Regions from separate parts of the Bradyrhizobium sp. 23 genome, predicted to be linked through region 1. Evidence: riboswitches for the same ligand, from Rfam matches in the RefSeq annotation. Region 1 holds a riboswitch; the other holds the start of a gene.
The links. A riboswitch is a leader RNA that binds a small molecule or an ion and turns the genes downstream of it on or off. The one in region 1 is predicted to bind cobalamin.
Positions count from the first base shown of each region.

Region 1 (5,192 bases):
GCGCTTGCTCGCGCCTGGCGCAACAGCGGATTGCGGGTGCAGTGCTTCAAGAGCGGCCCCGATTACATCGATCCCGCGTTTCATGCCGCCGCGACGGGACGCGCCTCGGTCAATGTCGACAGTTGGGCGATGGATCGCGGGACAATCTCGCATCTCGTCAGTCGCGGCATTGACGCCGATGTCGTGCTGGCCGAAGGCTCGATGGGTCTGTTCGACGGCGTCGCCGCGCGTGGCGTCTGCGGCACCGGGGCGACCGCCGACATCGCGGAGATGCTGGACTGGCCGGTGCTGCTGGTGATCGATCCCTCAGGACAGGCACAAACGGCGGCCGCGATCGCGGCGGGCCTTCGCGACTACCGCCCCGGTGTGCGCCTTGCAGGCGTCGTGCTCAATCGCGTTGCCAGCCCGCGCCACGAAGCCCTCGTGCGGCGCGCGCTGCTGGATGCCGGCATCGCCGTATTCGGCGCGCTGCCGCGCCATGCCGAGATCAGCCTGCCGAAGCGGCATCTCGGACTGGTGCAGGCCGAGGAGCAGGCGGAAATCGGCAAGCTGATCGACGAGGCCGCGCGCTTCGTTGCCGAGCATGTCGATCTCGACGCGGTGCTGCGTTCGGCGGCCACCTGGTCGCCGCAACCTGCCGCAAGCGGCGTCAACGTGACGCCGCCCGGCCAGCGCATTGCGCTTGCCCGTGATGCCGCGTTCTCCTTCGTCTATCCGCACATGCTGGAAGCGTGGCGCGCGGCGGGTGCGGAGATCTCGACATTCTCGCCGCTCGCCGATGAAGCCCCTGATCCGGTCGCCGATGTGTGCTGGCTGCCTGGCGGCTATCCCGAGCTGCAGGCCGGCAGGATCGCTGCCAATGCGCGCTTCCGCAGCGGATTGCGCGCCTTCGCCGAGACGCGCCCGGTGCACGGCGAATGCGGGGGCTATATGGTGCTGGGCACCGCTTTGACCGACGCCGATGGCATCAGCCACGAGATGACGGGCCTGCTCGGCCTGGAGACGAGCTTTGCCAAGCGCCGCATGCATCTGGGCTATCGTCTGGCCGAGCTCGCCGCGCCGATGCCGGGTCATCAGGCGGGTGCACGCCTGCGTGGCCATGAATTCCACTATTCGACCATAGTCGCGCAGCCCGACACGGCGCTGGCGGTCGTGCACGACGCGACAGGTGCGGTCATTGCCGAGACCGGCTCGCGGCGGGGACAAGCCACCGGCACGTTCTTCCATCTGATCGCGGAGGACCGGTGAGCGGTTTTGTCTCCTTTGTCTCCGCCGGGCCCGGCGATCCCGAGCTGCTCACGCTCAAGGGTGCAGCGCGGCTGCGCGAGGCCGACGTTGTGCTCTATGACGATCTTGCTTCAGGCGCGATCCTCGATCTGGCCCGGCCCGGCGCCAATCTCGTCGCGGTGGGAAAGCGGGCAGGGCGGGCCTCGACCAAGCAGCACCATGTCAACCGCCTGCTGGTCGACTATGCCGTGACAGGCGCGCGCGTGGTCCGGTTGAAGTCGGGCGATGCCGGCATCTTTGGCCGGCTCGAGGAGGAGCTCGAGACGCTGCGTGAAGCGGGCATCGGCTACGAGATCATTCCCGGCGTCACCTCGGCCTGTGTCGCCGCCGCGCAAGCCGGCATTCCGCTGACCCGGCGTCACACCTCGCGCCGCGTGCAGTTCGTGACCGGGGCGGACGTCACCGGCGAGCTGCCGCCAGATCTCAATTGGGCGGCGCTGGCCGATCCGGAGGCGACGACCGTGGTCTATATGGGCCGGCGGACGTTTCCGGCGTTGGTCGTCAAATTGATCGAGCACGGGCTCGCCCCAACCACGCCGGCGTTGTTTGCCGAATCGCTCGGCCGTCCCGATGAGCGGCTGGTCCGCACCACCATTTCGGAACTTGCAGAGCAGCTTGCGCGGGGCGGAGCGGCCTCCACGGCGGCCGTCATCCTGTTCGGCGCGCTGGCGGGGAATTATCCGTCATGACCGCCTCGTCCGCCCGTCGCCCCTTGACGCCCGGCCGGCGAAAGAGGCACACAGGAGACGCATGGTGCTCGATGCGGCGCAAAGCGCCGGAGCATAATCGGGAATGGGGATGGGCGGACCCAGTTGCGGCGCCCAAAACCCCAGCCGCCCCCGCGACTGTAAGCGGTGAGGGACTTCGATCAGCCACTGGGCCGCGAGGCCCGGGAAGGCCGGAGACTCCCAGTGAACCGCGAGCCAGGAGACCGGCCGTGCATGTTTTGAGGCCAAGGCCGTCGGGTGTGACGGCAAGAAGGATCTGAGCCATGCATATCGAACCCGGACTAGTCTCGGACGCCAAGCTCGTGCTGAGTTATGCAACCGGCATTGCCGTCGGCGGCGTTGCCTTGAAGCTCGCGGTTGAGACCGTGCGCGAGCAGGGCATCACGTCGTTCGCGGCGCGGACGCTCGCCACCACGGGACTTGTGTTTATCTTCTTCGAGATCCTGCCGCACTTCCCGGTCGGCGTCTCCGAAGTGCACTTCATCCTCGGCTCGACCTTGTTCCTGCTGTTTGGCGCGGCGCCTGCGGCCTTCGGCCTCGCGTTTGGCCTGCTGTTCCAGGGCATCTTCTTCGAGCCGCCCGACTTGCCGCAATATGGCATGAACGTCACCACGCTATTGGTGCCGCTGTTCGGAATCCAGGCGATCGCCACGCGGATCATTTCGAGCAACACGGCCTATGTCGATCTGAAGTACCGCCAGGCGCTGGCGCTTTCGACGACCTATCAGGCGGGCGTCATCGCCTGGGTGGCGTTCTGGGCGATTTATGGCTCCGGCTTCGGCGCGACCAACCTCGCCAACATCGCGACCTTCGCGGCGTCCTATGCGCTGGTCATCGTGATTGAGCCGCTCGCCGATCTCGGCGTGCTCGCGCTGGCAAAGTCGCTGCGCGGCGTCACCGCGCCCGGCCTCGTCACGCCGCGTTTGCACAGCGCGGCCTAGAGACAAGCGAACGGGCGGCCATGATGGCCGCCCTTCGCAGCCACCATGCTCACGCTCTCTCTGATAGGCATCGGTTGCGGCGATCCCGAGCAGCTCACGCGTGCCGCGATTACTGCCATCAACGCGGCCGATCTCGTCCTGATCCCCCGCAAGGGGACGGCCAAGTCCGACCTCGCCGATCTCAGGCGGACGATCTGCGCCGATCTGCTCACCAGCGACACGACCCGCATTGCCGAGTTCGATCTGCCCGTGCGGGACGCCGCTGAAGCGGACTATCGCAAGGGCGTGGACGATTGGCATGATGCCGTGGCCGCCGTCTGGTCGCAGACGATCGGGGATCATCTCGAAGGAGAGGGCAAGGTCGCGCTGCTGATCTGGGGCGATCCCTCGCTTTATGATTCCTCGCTGCGCATTGCGCGGCGGCTCAATCCCTCGCCAAAGATCGAGGTCGTGCCCGGCATCACCTCGATCCAGGCGCTGTGTGCGGCGCATGCGTTGCCGCTCAACGACATCGGCGAGCCCTTTCTAGTTTCGACCGGACGCCGCTTGCGCGATGGCGGTTGGCCGGCAGGTGTCGATACCGTGGTGGTGATGCTCGACGGCGGCACGGCGTTCCAGTCGCTTGATCCGGCGGGCCTGCACATCTGGTGGGGGGCCTATCTCGGCATGCCCGATCAGATCGTGATGTCCGGCGCGCTGGCCGAGATCGGCCCGCGCATCGTCGCCGTGCGGCAAGAGGCGCGCGAACGGCACGGCTGGATCATGGACAGTTACATCCTCAAGCGCAGGCTGTGAGGCAAGCGAGGCAGCATGCTCCCCGAATGGGTCACCCAACAATGCCCCGATATCTCCGCAGTCCATCGCGGGGCGGCGGTGGCGCGGCAGGCGCAACTGACGAAACCGACCGGCGCGCTCGGCCGGCTCGAGCAGCTCGCGATCGAGCTTGCGGGCCTGCAAGCAACCGAGCAGCCGCGCGCGGCGCGGGTGCCGATCATCATCTTCGCCGGCGATCACGGCATCGTCGCGCAGGGCGTCTCGGCCTATCCGCAGGAAGTGACGATCGCGATGCTGGCGAACTTCGCCTCCGGCGGTGCCGCAATCTCGGTGCTGGCGCGTGAGCTGGGCTCCAGCCTGGAGGTCGTCGACGCCGGCACGCTGGCGCAGGAGGAGATGGCTGGAATCGTGACCGACAAGCCGCGCAGCGGTACGCGCGATTTCAGCGTCGAAGCTGCGCTCACCCCCACGGAGCTGGCATTTGCGTTCGAAGCCGGCCGACGTGCGGTGACGCGCGCACAGGCCGGGCAGCCCGATCTTCTGATCTTCGGCGAGATGGGCATCGGCAACACCACGACATCGGCGGCGATCGCGGCCGGCTTGCTCGGCGTGAGCGCCGCGGAGATCGCGGGCAGCGGTACCGGCATCGACGCGGCCGGCCGTGCGCACAAGGCGCGGGTGATCGACGCTGCAATCGCACGCCATGACATTGCGGGCGCTGCGCCCGAAAAGATCCTGTGCGCCGTCGGCGGTCTCGAGATCGCCGCCATCTGCGGTGCCGTTATCGCGGCTGCACAGCACCGCATCCCCGTGTTGATCGACGGCTTCATCGTGTCGGTCGCGGCGCTGGCGGCGGTGCGGCTCAACCCTTCGTGCCAGCTGTTCCTGCTGGCCTCGCACCAGTCGGCGGAGCAGGGGCATCGGCTGGTGCTCCGCGCGCTGAACGTGCAGCCGCTGATCAGCCTGGATCTCAGGCTCGGCGAAGGATCGGGCGCGGCCATCGCGCTGCCGCTTGTGCGGTCGGCCTGCGCGCTCCACAACGGCATGGCGACCTTTGCGCAGGCCAATGTGCCTGATCGTCCGGCCTGATCAAATCGTCCGCTGATTGACGGAGACGACGCGCCAGCCGGTCGCGAGCCGGTCAATCCTGGTCAGCGACAGCGGATCGATCACGAAGCGCAGGGCCGCTTGTGGCGTCAGGTCGAGCGCGATGCACAGCGCCGCCCGGATCGTGCCGGAATGCACGACGAGCGTTGCGGCCCCGGTGCCGATCTTCGACAAACCCAGGCGGACCCGCGCGACCTGTTCCTCAAAGCTTTCGCCGCCGGACGGCCGTCCGCGCGCCGGATCGCTCCAGAACCGTGCATAGGCCTCGCCACCGGTCGCGGCGAGTTCGTCATGCCGACGGCCGGTCCAGTCGCCAAAGTCTTGCTCGCTGAATTCGTCCAGCTGCAGCGGCTCG
Region 1 covers NZ_JADPJF010000148.1:608,529-613,720, forward strand. Annotated here, with positions in the region: gene IVB32_RS36265 (cobyrinate a,c-diamide synthase) at 1-1,248, shown strand, start outside; gene cobA (uroporphyrinogen-III C-methyltransferase) at 1,245-1,976, shown strand; cobalamin riboswitch at 2,022-2,242, shown strand; gene IVB32_RS36275 (energy-coupling factor ABC transporter permease) at 2,279-2,956, shown strand; gene cobF (precorrin-6A synthase (deacetylating)) at 3,002-3,751, shown strand; gene cobT (nicotinate-nucleotide--dimethylbenzimidazole phosphoribosyltransferase) at 3,767-4,819, shown strand; partial or broken gene IVB32_RS36290 (histidine phosphatase family protein) at 4,820-5,192, opposite strand, start outside.

Region 2 (5,192 bases), on a different contig from region 1:
GCGAACGCGACGCGCTGGACGTCGGCACGCTGGGTGAACGCACTGCGACGGCGAAGCATGCTATCGTCGATCGCGGCGATTCGTCCGGCGACATTCGCATTGTGGATCTCGGGCGATGTTTCGCGGGTGACGGCTGCCCCCTCCGAAAGCGCAAGTTCATCGGCCACCTCGGCAGCATGGCCGGCCAGCGCTTTGCCCAATATCGAAAGTTCCTTGATCTTCTGAACTGAGAACGCCAGCCATGTCTTCAGATTGGGATCGAGATCGGTCTCTAGCTCAATGTCGATCGGAACATGAAGCAGCGAGCAGGAAGGAGCAATCTGAACACGGTGCCTGCCCAATTTTTGGACCATAGGAGCAAGTTGGTCGAGCAGCGCCGGAAGATTGGAGCGCCACACGTTCCGACCATCAACGACGCCTAGTGAGACCACGAGATCTCTACGGGTTGTGGCGACAATTGCGTCCAACTGGTCAGGTGCCCGAACCAGATCCACATGAAGCCCGGCAACGGGCAAGGCCAAGGTTGTTTCAAGATTGTCGCCGATAGCCCCGAAATATGTGGCCAGCATTATTTTAAGGGCCGGCACAACCTTTGCGAAATGAGCATAGGCCCGGCGGACAGCCGCCCGCGATGCTTCGTCGACGTCCATCACCAGGCATGGCTCGTCCAGCTGAACCCATTCAGCACCGCGCGAGGATAGTTCGCGGAGAACATCGACATAGACTGGGAGGAGCCGATCGAGCAGCGACAGCGGATTGAATGCGGGATTTGCGCTTTTGCCGAGCTTCAGGAAAGTGACTGGGCCAACTAGGACGGGGCGCGTTTGGTAGCCGAGGCTTTTTGCCTCCTCATATTCCTCGATCGGCTTTCGAGAGGAATACTTAAAGATCTGATCCCGGTGAAATTCCGGCACCATGTAGTGGTAGTTGGTATCGAACCACTTCGTCATTTCCTGTGCGGCTACGCCAGGCCCGTGCTGAGCGTGACCACTGTCCTGAGCGCCACGCGCCATGGTGAAGTAGGTCTTGAGCGACACAGGACCTTCGGTCCAGCCATAGACGTCGGGAATGGCGCCGACCATTAGGCTGGTATCGAGCACATGGTCGTAAAACGAGAAGTCATTCGAAGGAATGACGGTCGCACCGCGGGATTTCTGCCGTGCCCAATTAGCGGCACGAAGTCCACTCCCCGCCTCGAGGAGCTCGGCTTCGCTGGAGTTTCCCGCCCAGTAGCTCTCGAGCGCGACTTTGAGTTCGCGTCGTGGGCCGATGCGTGACGTCCCCAGTGTGGCAACGGGAAGCGAAAGAAAAGACATAGCTCAGACCCCATGATTGGGGCAAAGGCCATGGCGGACGCATGCAGCGAATATCGCGTGAGCGACAGCTGCTTGGCGCACACCGGGACACCCCGCCCGTGGACGATATATTGTCGAGGCAGGTCTCCTGGCTCGCGGGTCGTCGCTGCTGTCCGGCCTTCCCGAAGCCGCATGGCTTCAGTGACTTCGTTGGACAGCGGCTCGCCGCTTACAGTTGCGGGGGCAGCGCCGGCATTGCACCGGCTTCCCTCTTAGCTCCGGATCAAACGAATCCGAAGACCACGACGACTGGCATTAGGCGCACGAGGATCGATCCGTCAACCTACTAAGTGTCGCCGCGATATTGCCCAAGCGATTGCGAGCTGTACCAGCTAGGGCACAACGGTCTTACTCCCGGCCTGGTAAAAACGCCTAGATCTGTGGAGCCTCCGCTTGTGAATGCGTCCGTCAACACCCGCTTGGCGTACTCGGATGAGCCAACGCGAGCAGAACGAACGCGGTGGGCGCTTCGACATCTGCGTGATCGCGACAATCCGGTCTTTTCCGTCAGCAGCTTCTCGAACTCGCCCGCGAGGACGTTTGCGATCATCCTCGGCCGGCATCCGCTTGATCACAGCGCCATGAGGCTTCTTAGGAATTGTCAAGGCCGGGTTGCTCCAGGATCAAACGGATGATCAGGCCGGACTGCCCGGACTGCCTGTGTTCGGCGGACCCCGCGACGAGCCGTGAGCTCGATCGCTCCGTGGCGTTGGTCAAGATGATCTCCTTCGGTGTGCCAAGCATTTACGTGCTGAGCGACTTTGGCCGCGCATTCGTTGTTTCCGTCGCCGCTGGCGAGTAGTGCAGCCTGGACGTTGGCCTGCGCGGCATCGCAGGAACAGTTCCGGACGTCAGGATGCGCGCTAACTTGCGAAACTGGAGTAAGCAGCGAGAGCGCGGGCGGCGGGGATCCTGTTACGACCCTAGCTCCATGCACTCGTGCATGGTGACCGTGGGCAAGCGGATGCCGAGCTTCTCGTACGTCTTCAGGATCTCCGGACCGATCTCGTCGCGCGTGGAGACCGTCTCTTCGGCTTCGAAGTGACCTAGCTTTAGATATCCTGCAAGCTGATCTTGGGATATTCGACGCCCGTCCACCTCGCCTCGGCTCGTCAGCCAACGACGATAAGCCTCAACGCGACGACCTGGAGCATCGAGGCGGCCTTGTCATTATTCGAAACAAATTTGACGGTCTCCTCTGACCGAGCCCTTCGAGCGTTTCTCGGAGTCGATCAGCGCCTTAAGCTCATAACGATGTTGATCGACCTCGATACGCCGCACGCGGACGGCGGCCTCCACAAGCTCGACATCTAGTCCTTCGTTCGCGAAATCGAGCGGTGAAGCCTTCTGGACGCGGGCTGGTTATGTTGTCTTAGACGGGACACAGGTGTCAGGCACCGGACAGACCACAGCGCATTGCGGCGTGTCGGAATGGCCCTCGCACTCCGTACACTTTTTTGCATCGATAACGTAAATGTCGCGCTTGAGGCTGATCGCCGCGTTGGGACACTCGAACTCACATGCCCCACAAACGGTACATTGCGAAGCGACGATCTTGTAAGCCATGCCTTCCGACTCCTTAGGCGAGCGATGCCATTGGCGATCCCTTTCAAATGCCGTGCCAAGGACAGGCGCGCTCAATGATGGGCAATTTGCCCAATGGTGCTGTGCGGGGTCTGAGACCATGTTGCATCTGCGACAGCATGGGCCGCTTCAATATCAAGCCGTGCGAGCCCTCGGGCCCCTACTCCGATAGCCAGTCGCGACTCGACTGCAGCGAGTTTCCGTCGGTTTGTCTGGCATGGCAGCGCGGGGCCAAGCGACGCTCGACGATTCCCGAAACCGGCAGCGCGAGTAAAAGCCGCGAGCCGACGCACGTCTACGCCGGATGTCGGCAAACCTCCGGTCACACGCCCTGACCGGAGATTTTGTCCAAGCCGCGCTCACGCCTGCAACGTTAACTCCGCGGATTGACTCGCTGGAGCCTTGCCAAAAGGGCTTTGTGCTACAATAACCTTCGGCATCGCTTCGGAGGGAAATGAAGTTCGGCCGGGAGGAGCGATACTGGGTTTGCAAAGTGACCGATTAAATTGCAGTCAGCCGCATGCCTGGTGCCGAGTAGGCATGCCGCGCGGGCCAGCGCTGGTACGCTTTGCCTGGCTGTGCTCAGTCACTCCTCATACAACTATTTTGGACGAAGTGGAACAGGGCTGAAAGATGAGTGTGCAAATTGCTTCAGCGGCATGGCCTTTCCGAACAGATGGCCCTGCGCAAGGTCGAAGCCGAGTTCGGTCACAGCGATCAGGTCGGCGTGGCTCTCCACGCCTGCGGCGACGGTGCGCACACTGTACTCTTTGGCTAGATCGACGATATGGCGGCACACCGTTCGCTTCAGGGGCCCATTTCCGCAACCGGCGACGTACTGCCGGTCCACTTTTAATTTCATGAACGGGAATTTTTCGAGCCCCATCAGCTGCGGCCAATTGGCGCCGATATTGTCGATTGCAAGGCCAATGTTGTGAAAGCGAACCTCACGCGCGACCTCGATCAGGAGATCTAGGTTCTGGATCGCTTCCTCGCTCTCGATTTCGATCGTCAAGCCGCCGAAAGCGGGGTGCGACGGCATGCGCTGACAGAGATCGCGTACCGCCTGCGGGTCAATCAGGAATGCTGCCGGGAGATTGATGGAGAGATCGGTCGAAGTTTGCTGCTCCAGAAGATACTTCCAATCCTTGATCGCGCGGTCGATCACGAACTGCGACAAGTCCCTAAAATGCGGATCGTGAGCCTCCGGGATGAAATACGCTGGTGGAACAACGCCCCAGGTCGGATGCCGCATTCGCACAAGCGCCTCGGCGCCGCGGCGGCTGAGGGTACACGGGTCAAAGTTCGGCTCATACCAGAGCTCAAGCCAGCCAGCGTGTAAGGCTTCTCCGACATGGACTGCGGGACGGGGCGCCGGCTCTCTGGGCAAGAGCATGGCGACCCGATCGCGCAGCGTCTCGGCTGCAAACGGCGTCCTCAGCGGCGGCAGCATATCAAGTCCATATTCGCCCCCGACCTGCTGCACTGCCGTCATGACGATCGACTCGCGGGCGCCGAACGCCAGCACTCTGCCTGCAAATTCTTCGCGTACGAGTATCTCGAGCAATCGTCCAGGCTCGATGCGATCCGAGCCAATGCCGAGCAGGATCAGATCAGGGAAGTCCGTGCAGAGTACGCGCGGCAGCTCGTCAGCAGTCCCGCATTCGCTGATCACAAACCCCATATCCTCTAGCACATCGCGTAGAAAGGCGCGCAGATGCCGCTTGCCCACGGCCACGCACGCTCGCGGCCGCACCTTACGCTGGCCGAAGATTACAGGTTTCCCTCCGACCAGTTCGGCCTGCCCATGCTCCATCGCAACCACTCCCCTTCCGTGAAGGTCCCTTAAACGAGGAGCGAAGGTCCAAACAAGCAGTGCTTGCCATTATCTTTCGATTCTTCGAGGTAAGCTTAAGATAGTGCATTAGCGTGCAAAATCTTTTCGCGATGTTGTTCAGACGATTTTGTCGGGCGCACGCGTATGATACCTGTCCCGGCTCGCGCAACTTTGTACGAGTGACGCACACGAGTGTGGGGAATCTCACCTTCGGACGCGCCGAGCTGATGCGCCCTATGCCACGGCAATGATCATGCTGCAAGATGTACTGAATCGACTCTCGTGAGTGATGATCAGCAATCTCTCCTACGAAATGTTTGATCGCCATGGCCGGCCTGCCCACGCGCGAATGTGCCGTCTCGTGGATTCCCTATCTAGTCGAAGGAGATCCAACTGAGTTCGCAGCGGGTCAAGCC
Region 2 covers NZ_JADPJF010000109.1:101,022-106,213, reverse strand. Annotated here, with positions in the region: gene metE (5-methyltetrahydropteroyltriglutamate--homocysteine S-methyltransferase) at 1-1,316, opposite strand, end outside; cobalamin riboswitch at 1,416-1,615, opposite strand; gene IVB32_RS28125 (hypothetical protein) at 1,987-2,157, shown strand; gene IVB32_RS28120 (4Fe-4S binding protein) at 2,718-2,921, opposite strand; gene IVB32_RS28115 (EAL domain-containing response regulator) at 3,541-4,755, opposite strand.
Region 2: linked by a shared signal. The riboswitch ahead of metE (5-methyltetrahydropteroyltriglutamate--homocysteine S-methyltransferase) and the one ahead of IVB32_RS36275 (energy-coupling factor ABC transporter permease) in region 1 are both predicted to bind cobalamin.